Regions from separate parts of the Pseudomonas sp. YY-1 genome, predicted to be linked through region 3. Evidence: predicted binding sites of a transcription regulator. Region 3 holds the regulator's gene; each other region holds the start of a gene.
The links. The regulator sigma-54, encoded in region 3, starts transcription at its own class of promoters, with help from an activator protein. The targets are predictions, from matches to a motif close to ANTGGCATNNANNTTGCTNT.
Positions count from the first base shown of each region.

Region 1: a site for sigma-54 is predicted at 2,143-2,162, ahead of glnA (glutamate--ammonia ligase). Genes of this name have one in related genera too.
Region 2: a site for sigma-54 is predicted at 2,041-2,060, ahead of flgB (flagellar basal body rod protein FlgB). Genes of this name have one in related genera too.

Region 1 is NZ_PJLX01000004.1:195,397-199,546, forward strand. It holds gene typA (translational GTPase TypA) at 1-201, opposite strand, end outside; gene thiI (tRNA uracil 4-sulfurtransferase ThiI) at 474-1,928, opposite strand; gene glnA (glutamate--ammonia ligase) at 2,257-3,663, shown strand; gene CXP40_RS07750 (DUF4124 domain-containing protein) at 3,937-4,150, shown strand, end outside.
Region 2 is NZ_PJLX01000009.1:68,908-73,057, forward strand. It holds gene CXP40_RS14155 (chemotaxis protein CheV) at 1-874, shown strand, start outside; gene cheR (protein-glutamate O-methyltransferase CheR) at 918-1,745, shown strand; gene flgB (flagellar basal body rod protein FlgB) at 2,109-2,516, shown strand; gene flgC (flagellar basal body rod protein FlgC) at 2,528-2,971, shown strand; gene flgD (flagellar hook assembly protein FlgD) at 2,993-3,658, shown strand; gene flgE (flagellar hook protein FlgE) at 3,695-4,150, shown strand, end outside.
Region 3 is NZ_PJLX01000002.1:302,971-307,120, reverse strand. It holds gene lptC (LPS export ABC transporter periplasmic protein LptC) at 1-29, shown strand, start outside; gene lptA (lipopolysaccharide transport periplasmic protein LptA) at 16-555, shown strand; gene lptB (LPS export ABC transporter ATP-binding protein) at 555-1,280, shown strand; gene CXP40_RS04125 (RNA polymerase factor sigma-54) at 1,417-2,910, shown strand; gene hpf (ribosome hibernation-promoting factor, HPF/YfiA family) at 3,010-3,318, shown strand; gene ptsN (PTS IIA-like nitrogen regulatory protein PtsN) at 3,331-3,795, shown strand; gene rapZ (RNase adapter RapZ) at 3,798-4,150, shown strand, end outside.

The DNA.
Region 1 (4,150 bases), on a different contig from region 3:
GTCGTTCCACTTGATGGCGGTGTTCTTCGCCAGAATGGTGATGCCGCGCTCTTTTTCCTGGTCGTTGCTGTCCATCACGCGCTCGTCGTTGAGCTCGTTACGTTCCAGGGTGCCGGACTGACGCAGCAGGGCGTCGACGAGGGTGGTTTTGCCATGGTCGACGTGGGCGATGATGGCGATGTTGCGTAGATTTTCGATCACTGTGTGTATCTCGATCAGAGGATTCGGTGTGTCGCCCAGCCTGGACGACGAATATGAAGAAACTGGGATCAGCGAGCTGATCGGGGCACCTCTAAAAACGTAGGCGAGGCAGTCAGTGCAAGGCAGAAACAAGCGAAAAAGCGGAGTTTACAAGTTGTAAATGAGCATTTTGAGCTTGTTTTTAACGCAGCAATGACAACGCAGGTAGTTTTTAGAGGTGCCCCGGGTCGGGAGGGCGATGGCGGATACTTCCGCCATTGAGCCCCGGCGTTCTATGCCGGACGATAAACGCGCACATTGGCATGTCCCTCGCTCAGCAGATGGTGGGCGTGCAGGCGGCTCATGACGCCCTTGTCGCAATACAGGAGGTACTGGCGGTTCTCATCCAGTTCCTTGAATTTGTTGTTCAACGCATAGAAGGGCAGCGCCTGCACCTCGATGCCCGGCACGTCCAGCGGCTCGTCTTCGGCAGCGTCAGGGTGACGGATGTCGATGACGATCTGGCCAGCCAGCGCTTCACCTACTTCCTCGACCTGCACGTCCTTGCCCAACTCGTCGATCACGCGGTCGATGGGCAGTTGGGTGGCGCGCTCCAGGGCACGCTCGAGGATGGCCATGTCGAATTGGGCCTCTTCCCTCTCCACGCGATAGCCACGGGCCTTGGTGGTCGGGTTGACCGAGATCACGCCGCAGTACTCGGGCATGTTCTTGGCGAACTCGGCGGTACCGATCTGCGTGGCGGTGTCGATGATGTCCTGCTTGTGGCTGGCAATCAGCGGGCGCATCACCAGCATGTCGGTGGCCGAATCGATCACCGCCAGGTTGGTCAGGGTCTGGCTCGACACCTGGCTGATGGCCTCGCCGGTGACCAGCGCTTCGATCTGCAGTTTTTCGGCAACACGGGTGGCGGCGCGCAGCATCATGCGCTTGAGGATCACGCCCATCTGGCTGTTGTCGACCTTACCGAGAATCTCGCCGACCACTTCCTCGAACGGCACGCTGACGAACAGCACACGCTGCGAGCGGCCGAACTTCTGCCATATATAGTGCGCCACTTCCATCACGCCCAATTCATGGGCACGGCCACCGAGATTGAAGAAGCAGAAGTGGCTGACCAGGCCGCGGCGCATCATCTGATAGGCCGCGACGGTGGAGTCGAAGCCGCCGCTCATCAACACCAGGGTCTGTTCCAACGAGCCCAGCGGGTAACCGCCGAGGCCTTCGTGGCGGTTATGCACCACGAACAGGCGCTGGTCGCGAATCTCCATGCGCACTTCGACGTCCGGCTTCTTCAGGTCGATGCCGGCAGCGCCGCACTCCAGGCGCAGGCGCGAACCGACGTGACGCTCGACGTCGATGGAGGAGAACGCGTGCTTGCCACCGCGCTTGCAGCGCACAGCGAAGATCTTGCCCGGTAACTGGTCGGCGTAGTGACGCTTGCAGTGCTCGGTGATGTCGTCCAGATCGCCCAGCGGGTATTCATTGACCTCGAGGAACAGGCCGATGCCCGGCGTGTTACGCAGGCGTTCGGTCATCTCGGCGAGCAGCTTGGGATCGTCCAGATCGGTCTCGACCTCAAGGTTGTCCCAGACACCGGTCACCCGCAGTTCGGGGTCAAGATCGCGCAGCACGGAGCGAATGTTCTTCCCCAACTGGCGGATGAACTGCTTGCGCACCGGGCGGCTCTTGATGGTGATTTCAGGGAAAACTTTGACGATGAGCTTCATGAATAGAGCGCCCGCTTGGGGGACGAAAAAACAGGGGCGCGGATTATAGCGGAAATTGTTCAAGCTTTGACCAAAAATACTGCACCACCCACACAGCGCACCAAAATGGATCTTTTATGAAATTAAAGGCCCTTAAATGGTGCAAATATTTCCAGCGAATTGCCGTGCAGACGGCGCAGCACCTGAGTTTCGCGGCTTCTGCCCAATAAAGGGCACTGGCATGCAATTTGCTCCCTTGTGAGGCAGGTCGCCCTGGAGGACTATCCCGCCGGGCTTCACCGCATATTCAAGGCTTATCGATAAGAGCCTTTTCCACCTGGAGGACAACATGTCTAAGGCTGTTCAACTGATCAAAGAACACGACGTGAAGTGGGTAGACCTGCGCTTCACCGACACCAAGGGCAAGCAGCACCACGTGACCATGCCGGCCCGTGACGCCCTGGACGAAGATTTCTTCGAGCACGGCAAAATGTTCGACGGCTCGTCCATCCATGGCTGGAAAGGCATCGAAGCCTCCGACATGATCCTGATGCCGGTAGACGATACCGCCGTTCTGGACCCGTTCACCGAAGAGCCGACCCTGATCCTGGTCTGCGACATCATCGAACCGAGCACCATGCAAGGCTACGACCGCGACCCGCGCTCCATCGCCAAGCGCGCTGAAGAGTTCCTCAAAGGCACCGGCATCGGTGACACCGTATTCGTTGGCCCGGAGCCCGAGTTCTTCATCTTCGACGAAGTGAAGTTCAAGTCCGACATCTCCGGCTCGATGTTCAAGATCTACTCCGAGCAAGGCTCCTGGATGACCGACGGCGACGTCGACGGCGGCAACAAGGGCCACCGCCCGGCCGTCAAAGGCGGTTACTTCCCGGTTCCGCCGTGCGACCACGACCACGAAATCCGTACCGCCATGTGCAACGCCATGGAAGAAATGGGCCTGGTCGTCGAAGTACACCACCACGAAGTGGCCACTGCCGGTCAGAACGAAATCGGCGTGAAGTTCAACACCCTGGTGGCCAAGGCTGACGAAGTTCAGACCCTGAAGTACTGCGTGCATAACGTAGCTGATGCCTACGGCAAAACCGCTACCTTCATGCCGAAGCCGCTTTACGGCGACAACGGTTCGGGCATGCACGTGCACATGTCGATCTCCAAAGACGGCAAGAACACCTTCGCAGGTGAAGGCTATGCCGGTCTGTCCGAGACCGCTCTGTACTTCATCGGCGGCATCATCAAGCACGGTAAGGCCCTGAACGGCTTCACCAACCCGTCGACCAACTCCTACAAGCGTCTGGTTCCGGGCTTCGAAGCTCCGGTCATGCTGGCCTACTCGGCTCGCAACCGCTCCGCTTCGATCCGTATCCCGTACGTTGCCAGCCCGAAAGCTCGCCGTATCGAAGCACGCTTCCCGGACCCGGCTGCCAACCCCTACCTGGCCTTCGCAGCTCTGCTGATGGCCGGTATCGACGGCATCCAGAACAAGATCCACCCGGGCGATGCTGCCGACAAGAACCTGTACGACCTGCCGCCGGAAGAAGGCAAGCTGATCCCGCAAGTGTGCGGCAGCCTGAAAGAAGCCCTGGAAGAGCTGGACAAGGGCCGCGCGTTCCTGACCAAGGGCGGCGTGTTCTCCGACGACTTCATCGATGCCTACATCGAGCTGAAGTCCGAAGAAGAAATCAAGGTACGTACCTTCGTACACCCGCTGGAATACGACCTGTACTACAGCGTCTAAGCCAGTTTGCGCCGCCTCGTGCGGCGCACTCGAAAGCCCCGCCCGGCTCTGCCTGGCGGGGCTTTTTTATGGGCAGGCAGCAACACCATGCCCTGCAGGAGCGAGCTCTGCTCGCGAAACTCTTCAGGTAGCCAGGTTCGCGAGCAGAGCTCGCTCCTACGGCAGATCCGAGTCCACTTTTTGTAGCCAAACATCACAGCCATTGCGCCCTGCGCTTGCCAGGAACCGCCAGCAGTGCAAGGCTTAGCGCATCACCTGCGGAAGGATCGGCCCATGCGCCCGTTACTCGCCTGCCTGCTGCTCGCCCTGGCCCTGCCGGCCAGTGCGCAGATCTACAAATACACCGACGCCAACGGCAACACGGTCTTCACCAATCAGCCTCCAGATGGCACGGCCGCCGAAAGCGTCAACCTGCCGCCAACCAATACGGTGGAGATGCAGACGCCGAGCATGCCGGCGAGCGATGACAACACGCCAGCGCAGAGCG
Region 2 (4,150 bases), on a different contig from region 3:
GGAGTTGTTGTTGTTTCGCCTGGAGGGCCCACAGCTTTACGGTATCAACGTATTCAAGGTGAAGGAGGTGCTGCAGTGCCCGAATCTCACCATCATGCCCAAATCAAGCCCGGTGGTGCGGGGGGTAGCCAACATTCGTGGGGGCACCATCCCGATTCTTGATCTTTCCATCGCGACTGGCCGTGCCGCGCTGGAAGATCTGAAAACCAGCTTCGTGATCATCACCGAGTACAACACCAAGGTTCAGGGTTTTCTGGTGCGCTCGGTCGAGCGTATCGTCAACATGAACTGGGAGGAGATCCATCCGCCACCCAAGGGCACTGGACGCGATCACTACCTGACAGCAGTCACGCGGCTCGACCAGCAGTTGGTCGAGATCATCGATGTTGAGAAGATTCTTGCCGAAGTTGCGCCGACCTCGGAAGTGATATCCGCTGGCGTCATCGATGATGAGGTGCAGAGTCAGGCGGTGACCAAGCATGTGTTGATCGTCGATGACTCTTCGGTGGCGCGCAAACAGGTTTCGCGCTGCCTGCAGACAGTCGGCGTTGAGGTTACCGCGTTGAACGATGGTCGTGAGGCGCTCAATTACCTCAAGAAAATGGCGGACGAGGGCCACAATCCCGACAAGGAACTGTTGATGCTCATTTCCGACATCGAGATGCCGGAGATGGACGGATATACGCTGACTACGGAGATTCGTAGCGATCCGCGCATGCAGAAGCTGCATATCCTCCTGCATACTTCGCTTTCCGGTGTGTTCAACCAGGCGATGGTGAAGAAGGTCGGCGCTGACGACTTCCTCGCCAAGTTCAAGCCAGATGATCTGGCGGCGCGCGTGGTCGATCGCATTCGTGTATCGGATGGGGGCTGAAGGGTGACCTTCGGCGAACGTTATGGTTGCAGAGGCGGCACTAGTGTCTTCAGGTAATTTGGATTTCGAGCAGTTCCGGACCTTCCTGGAAAAGGCCTGCGGTATTCTGCTTGGCAGCAACAAGCAGTACCTGGTCTCCAGTCGTCTGAACAAGCTGATGGAACAGAACGGCATCAAGACCCTGGGCGAACTGGTGCAGCGTATGCAAAGCCAGCCGCGTGGAGGCCTGCGCGAGCAGGTCGTAGATGCCATGACCACCAACGAGACTCTGTGGTTTCGTGACACCTATCCCTTCGAGGTACTCAAGAATCGCGTGCTGCCGGAGTTGATCAAGGCTTACCCGGGCCAGCGTCTGCGTATCTGGTCGGCGGCTTGTTCGTCCGGCCAGGAGCCTTACTCGCTGTCGATGTCCATCGATGAGTTCGAGCGCACCAACCTCGGTCAGCTCAAGGCAGGTGTGCAGATCGTTGCCACCGACCTTTCGCCGTCGATGCTGACCAATTGCAAATCCGGCGAGTACGACAGCCTGGCCATGGGCCGTGGCCTTTCGCAGGAGCGTCTGCAGCGCTACTTCGACCCCAAAGGGCCGGGGCGTTGGCAGGTCAAGGCGCCGATCAAGAGCCGTGTCGAGTTCCGCCCGCTGAATCTGCTGGATAGCTACGCGGCATTGGGCAAGTTCGACATCGTGTTTTGCCGCAACGTGCTGATCTACTTCTCGGCAGAAGTGAAGAAGGACATCCTGACGCGTATTCATGCCACGTTGAAGCCGGGTGGTTATCTGTTCCTCGGCGCCTCCGAGGCGCTCAATGGCCTGCCGGAGAAGTACCAGATGGTGCAGTGCAGTCCGGGGATCATCTACAAGGCCAAATAAGCGCAAGGCATGTTTGGTATCAGCAACGGGAGGCCTTTGGCCTCCCGTTTGCGTTTCCAGAGCTGGAGATGACGGTTCGGCTGCACGTGAGCGGTTGGGTAGGGTGCGCTGTGCGCACCAGCGACCTGGCGGGGCTGAAGAGCCGGTGCGCATGGCGCACCATAGGGTTCGGTGGGCGGCAATCTGTCCGGTTGGCTTTGCCGCCCGCTTGCCAATAGGCGGTAAAGCCTTGCCGCTTTGCCGTTATTTCCCTGTTCGTCACGCATTAAGCTATTGATTTTATTGATTTAAATAAGTTGGCACAGCCTTTGCTGAATATCTCGCAACAGAGACCACATGGCCCAAGCGGCAAAGGTTCGGAACATGAGCATCAACTTCGGCAAGGCACTCGGCATCCACGAACAGGCCCTTGGCTTTCGCGCCCAGCGCGCTGAGGTGCTGGCCAACAACATCGCCAACGCCGATACGCCGAATTACAAGGCTCGTGATCTGGACTTCGCCAGTGTCCTGGCTGAGCAGAGCAATCGCATGCAGCGTGGTGGCGTTTCCCTGAATCGCACCGATAGCCGCCACATTCCGGCCGAGGGCATCAATAGCGGTGAAGCTGAATTGCCGTACCGCACGCCGTTCCACGCGTCGCTGGATCAGAACAGTGTCGACCTGCAGATCGAGCAATCGAACTACGCCGAAAACGCGGTGCAGTTCCAGGCCAGCTTCACCTTTCTCAATAGCAAATTCAAAGGGCTGACCACAGCCCTGCGCGGCGAATAAGGAGCGCGACCATGTCCCTTGCCAGTGTTTTCAACATCGCCGGAACCGGCATGAGCGCCCAGAGCACTCGCCTGAACACCATTTCCAGCAACATCGCCAACGCCGAAACCGTCTCCTCGAGTCTGGATCAGACCTACCGTGCTCGCCACCCGGTGTTCGCCACCGTATTTCAGAGTGCTCAAGGCGGCGACCGTGGTTCGCTGTTCGCCGAGCAGGATGAGGCCGGTCGTGGTGTCCAGGTGCTCGGCGTGATCGAGGACCAGAGCAGCCTGATGCCGCGTTACGAGCCGGATCATCCGATGGCCAATGCCGACGGTTATGTCTACTACCCGAACGTCAACGTGGTTGAGGAAATGGCCGACATGATTTCCGCCAGTCGCGCCTTCCAGACCAACGTTGAAATGATGAATACCGCCAAACAGATGCTGCAGCGCGTGCTGACCCTGGGTCAGTAAGCCAAGACGAGGAGACTAGGGATGAGCACAGTAAGCGGCACTGGCTCGGTACTGGATCAGTATCAGCACAAACCGGACGCACCGAAGAGCAACGACCTCGGCAAGAACGAGTTCCTCAACTTGCTGGTCGCGCAGCTCAACAACCAGAACCCACTGGAGCCGCAGGGCAACGGTGAGTTCATCGCCCAGTTGGCGCAATTCAGCCAGGTCGAAGGGATCGAGAAACTCAACACCAGCATGGGTTCGATGCTGTCCAGCTTCCAGTCTTCGCAGGCGTTGCAGGCGTCTTCTCTGGTCGGCCGCAAGGTGATCGTGCCGAGCGAGAAGGCTGTGGTCGACACCAGTGAGAGTTTCAAAGCCAGCACCATTTTGCCGGTCAGCAGCAGCAACGTGTATGTCAACGTCTACGACAATTCCGGCTCGCTGGTGACGCGCGTCAACTTGGGCGAGCAGGCTGCCGGCAACGTCAGTTTCATCTGGGATGGCAAGGATTCCGACGGCAACGTGGCGCCGCCGGGCACCTACAAGTTCGAGGCGCAAGCCACCTACGGCAGCGAAACCAAGGGGCTGTACACCTTGCTGCCGGCCAACGTCGACAGCGTCACCCTGGGCGGCAGCGAGCTGATGCTCAACCTCGCCGGCCTGGGCAGCGTTCCGCTTTCTCAAGTGCAGGTCATCGGCCAATAACTATTGCCGCCGGCAGTTCCGGCAAAGGAGTCTTCCATGTCGTTCAATATTGGTCTCAGTGGCCTGCGTGCCGCGACCAGTGACCTCAACGTCACCGGCAACAACATCGCCAACGCCGGTACTGCAGGTTTCAAGCAGTCGCGCGCCGAGTTCGCCGACGTCTATGCCGCTTCCGTTCTGGGTACCGGCAAGAATGCGCAGGGCAGCGGTGTACTGCTGGCAGACGTGTCGCAGTTGTTCAACCAGGGCAACGTCAACTACACGAACAACGCGCTGGATCTGGCCATCAACGGCAACGGCTTCTTCGTGACCAGCAACAACGGTGAGATTGGCTATACCCGCGCCGGTTACTTCGGCACCGATCGTGATGGCTATATCGTCAACAACTTCGGTTATCGCCTGCAGGGCTATACGGCCGATGACAGCGGCAATATCCTGCCGGTGCAGGCAGATCTGCGTATCAGCGCCGGTCAGCAGGAGCCCAAGGCGACC
Region 3 (4,150 bases):
ACGTAAGAGGCCAGCATGAGGTTCGTTAATACCCTCCCCCTGATTCTCAGCCTCGGCGCCGCATTGGGAAGCGCGGCTGCCTGGGCACTGCCATCGGATCGCGATCAACCGATTCGCATCCAGGCCGACAGCGCAGAACTGGATGACCGACAAGGTGTAGCCGTCTACCGCGGCGATGTGATCATCACTCAGGGCACCCTGAAGATCACGGGCGACACTGTCACCATCACCCAGACCGCCAGTGGCGACATCGACGTCTTCACATCGGTCGGCAATCTGGCCTACTACGAGCAGAAGCCGGCGGCGGACAAGGACATCGTCAAGGCCTACGGCAAAACCATCCAGTACTTCGCCAGCAATGAGCGCATCGTACTGATCGACCAGGCCAAGGTGATTCAGGAAGGCAATACCTTCGAAGGCGAGAAGATCGTCTACGACACCCGCCGCCAGATCGTAAACGCCGGTCGCGCTACAGGCGGCAACGTCAGCACACCGCGCCCGCGTATCGACATGGTCATCCAACCGAAGAACAAACCCGCGGATCAGCAGCAGTAATGGCCATTCTCAAAGCCCAACACCTGGCGAAAAGTTACAAGAGCCGCCAGGTCGTGCGTGACGTCAGCCTGAGCATCGAAAGTGGTCAGATCGTTGGCCTGCTCGGCCCCAATGGTGCCGGCAAGACCACCTGCTTCTACATGATTGTCGGCCTGGTGCGCGCCGACCAAGGCCGCGTGCTTATCGACGATCTCGATGTCAGTCATCAGCCCATGCATGGCCGCGCTCGCGCGGGCATCGGCTACCTGCCGCAGGAAGCGTCGATCTTCCGCAAACTGTCGGTGGCCGACAACATCATGGCCATTCTCGAAACGCGCAAGGACCTGGACCGCGCCGGACGCCAGGCGGAGCTGGAAAACCTGCTGCAGGAATTCCATATCCACCATATCGCCGACAGCCTCGGCATGAGCCTGTCCGGCGGTGAGCGACGCCGCGTAGAGATTGCCAGAGCCCTGGCGACCAATCCCAAGTTCATTCTGCTCGACGAACCCTTTGCCGGTGTCGACCCGATTTCGGTTGGCGACATCAAGCAGATCATCCACCACCTCAAGACCAAGGGCATCGGCATTCTGATCACCGATCACAACGTGCGCGAAACCCTGGACATCTGCGAAACCGCCTACATCGTCAACGATGGGCAACTGATCGCCGAAGGTGACGCCGAGACCATCCTCGCCAACCAGACGGTGAAAGAGGTATACCTGGGCCACGAGTTCCGCCTGTAGGTCGCCCGCTATTTCGCTACAGAAATATTGCAACCCCTAGGCAAAAACGAGAAATTCAGGCATATAATTTGCTTCCTGGCGGCGCTTCGGCGCCCTGATGTGGAAGGCGTAACTCGCCAGTAAATTAAGGTCTGCAATGAAACCATCGCTAGTCCTCAAGATGGGCCAGCAGCTGACGATGACCCCGCAGCTGCAACAGGCTATCCGCCTCCTCCAACTGTCTACTCTGGACCTGCAACAGGAAATCCAGGAGGCGCTGGAGTCCAATCCCATGCTCGAGCGCCAGGAAGAAGGCGACGACTTCGACAACAGCGATCCAATGGCTGATGGCGCCGAAAGCGCCACTCCGACCCCGAACAAGGAAGAGAGCTACCAGGAAACCACCCCGACTGTGGATAACCTGGAAGAAGGCGACTGGGGCGAGCGCATTCCCAACGAGCTGCCAGTCGACACAGCCTGGGAAGACATCTACCAGACCAGCGCCAGCAGCCTGCCCAGCAACGATGATGACGAGTGGGACTTCACCACTCGCACCTCCAGCGGCGAAAGTCTGCACAGCCACCTGCTCTGGCAACTGAACCTGGCGCCCATGTCGGACAAGGATCGCCTGATCGCGGCGACCCTGATCGACTGCATCAACAACGACGGCTACCTCGAAGAAACCCTCGAGGAAGTGACCGAATCCTTCGACCCCGAACTGGATGTCGAAATGGATGAAGTGGAAGTGGTGCTGCACCGCATCCAGCAGTTCGAACCAGCAGGTATCGGCGCCCGTGACCTGCGCGAATGCCTGCTCCTGCAACTGCGTCAGTTGCCCGCTAACACCCCCTGGCTGAGCGAAACCCAGCGCGTGGTCGGCGATTATCTGGAACTGCTCGGCAGCCGCGATTACGCCCAGCTGATGCGCCGCACCAAGCTCAAGGAAGACGAACTGCGCCAGGTCATCGACCTGATCCAGCGCCTGAATCCGCGTCCGGGTTCGCAGATCGAATCCAGCGAGCCGGAATACGTGGTGCCCGACGTGATCGTGCGCAAGCACAACGAGCGCTGGCTGGTGGAACTGAACCAGGAGGCGATGCCGCGCCTGAGGGTCAACCCGCAGTATGCCGGCTTCGTCAAACGCGCCGATTCCAGTGCCGATAACACCTTCATGCGCAACCAGTTGCAGGAGGCCCGCTGGTTCATCAAGAGCCTGCAGAGCCGCAACGAAACGCTGATGAAGGTAGCCACGCAGATCGTCGAGCACCAGCGTGGCTTCCTCGACTACGGCGACGAGGCGATGAAGCCTCTGGTATTGCATGACATCGCCGAGGCAGTGGGTATGCACGAGTCGACCATTTCACGCGTTACCACACAGAAATTCATGCACACCCCGCGTGGCATTTACGAGCTGAAATATTTCTTCTCCAGCCATGTCAGCACCTCTGAAGGCGGCGAATGCTCGTCCACCGCGATCCGCGCGATCATCAAAAAACTGGTTGCAGCAGAAAACGCGAAAAAGCCGTTGAGCGACAGCAAGATCGCTGGTTTACTGGAAGCACAAGGCATCCAAGTCGCCCGTCGGACGGTCGCCAAGTATCGCGAGTCCCTCGGCATAGCGCCCTCGAGTGAGCGCAAACGACTGATGTAGGCCAGATTGACTGAAGGCCTAAAGCCTTCAGGCCAAAGTGTTCCGGCGGCGGGTCGAACCAGACCCGTCTCTTACACAAGGCAACAAGGAGAAAGCGGTATGCAAGTCAACATCAGTGGACATCAGCTGGATGTGACCGACGCCCTGCGTGACTATATCGGCGAGAAACTGGGCCGACTGGAACGCCACTTCGACAAGATCACCAACGTACAGGTGACCATGGAGGTCGAAAAACTCAAGCAGAAGATCGAAGCCACCCTGCACATCGCCGGCGGCGAAGTCGTCGCCAACGCCGAACATCAGGATATGTACGCTGCCATCGACCTGTTGGCCGATAAACTCGACCGTCAACTCATCAAGCACAAGGAAAAGCAGCTCGAACGCCTGCAAGGCGCCACGGCCCGCTGACATTCCCTATCCATGATCCGACTTGAAAATATCCTGACCCCCGGCCGTTCCCTGGTGAACGTGCCGGGCGGCAGCAAAAAACGTGTGCTCGAACAGATCGCCAATCTGGTTGCACGCGATCTGCCCGACCTGGATGCCCAGGACATCTTCGAAAGCCTCATCGCCCGCGAGAAGCTTGGCTCCACCGGCTTCGGCAACGGCATTGCCATTCCCCACTGCCGCCTGGCTGGCTGCAGTGCCCCGATCAGTGCAGTCCTGCACCTGGAGACGGCAGTCGACTTCGACGCCATCGACGGCGTGCCGGTCGATCTGCTGTTCGTACTTCTGGTGCCGGAGGCGGCAACCGATGCCCACCTCGAACTGCTGCGCCAGATCGCCAGCATGCTCGATCGCCAGGATGTACGTGAACGTCTGCGCCAGGCCAACAGCGGCGAAGATCTCTTTCAGGTCGTCGTGGACATTCAGAACGGTCAATAAACATGCGCCTGATCATCGTCAGCGGTCGCTCGGGCTCGGGCAAGAGCACCGCCCTCGATGTACTTGAGGACAACGGTTTCTACTGCATCGACAACCTGCCAGCCGGCCTGCTGCCGGATCTTGCCGAGCGCTTCCTGCCGCATAGCGACATGCTGCTGCCGCAGGTGGCCGTCTCTATCGATGCGCGCAACCTGCTGAGCCAGCTCAAGCGCTTCCCGGAGCTGCTCGATGAAGTGCGCAAACGCAATATCCGCTGCGATGTGCTCTATCTCGATGCCGAAGACGAAACCCTGCTCAAGCGGTTTTCCGAAACCCGCAGACGCCACCCGCTGACCAACGACAACCGTTCGCTGGC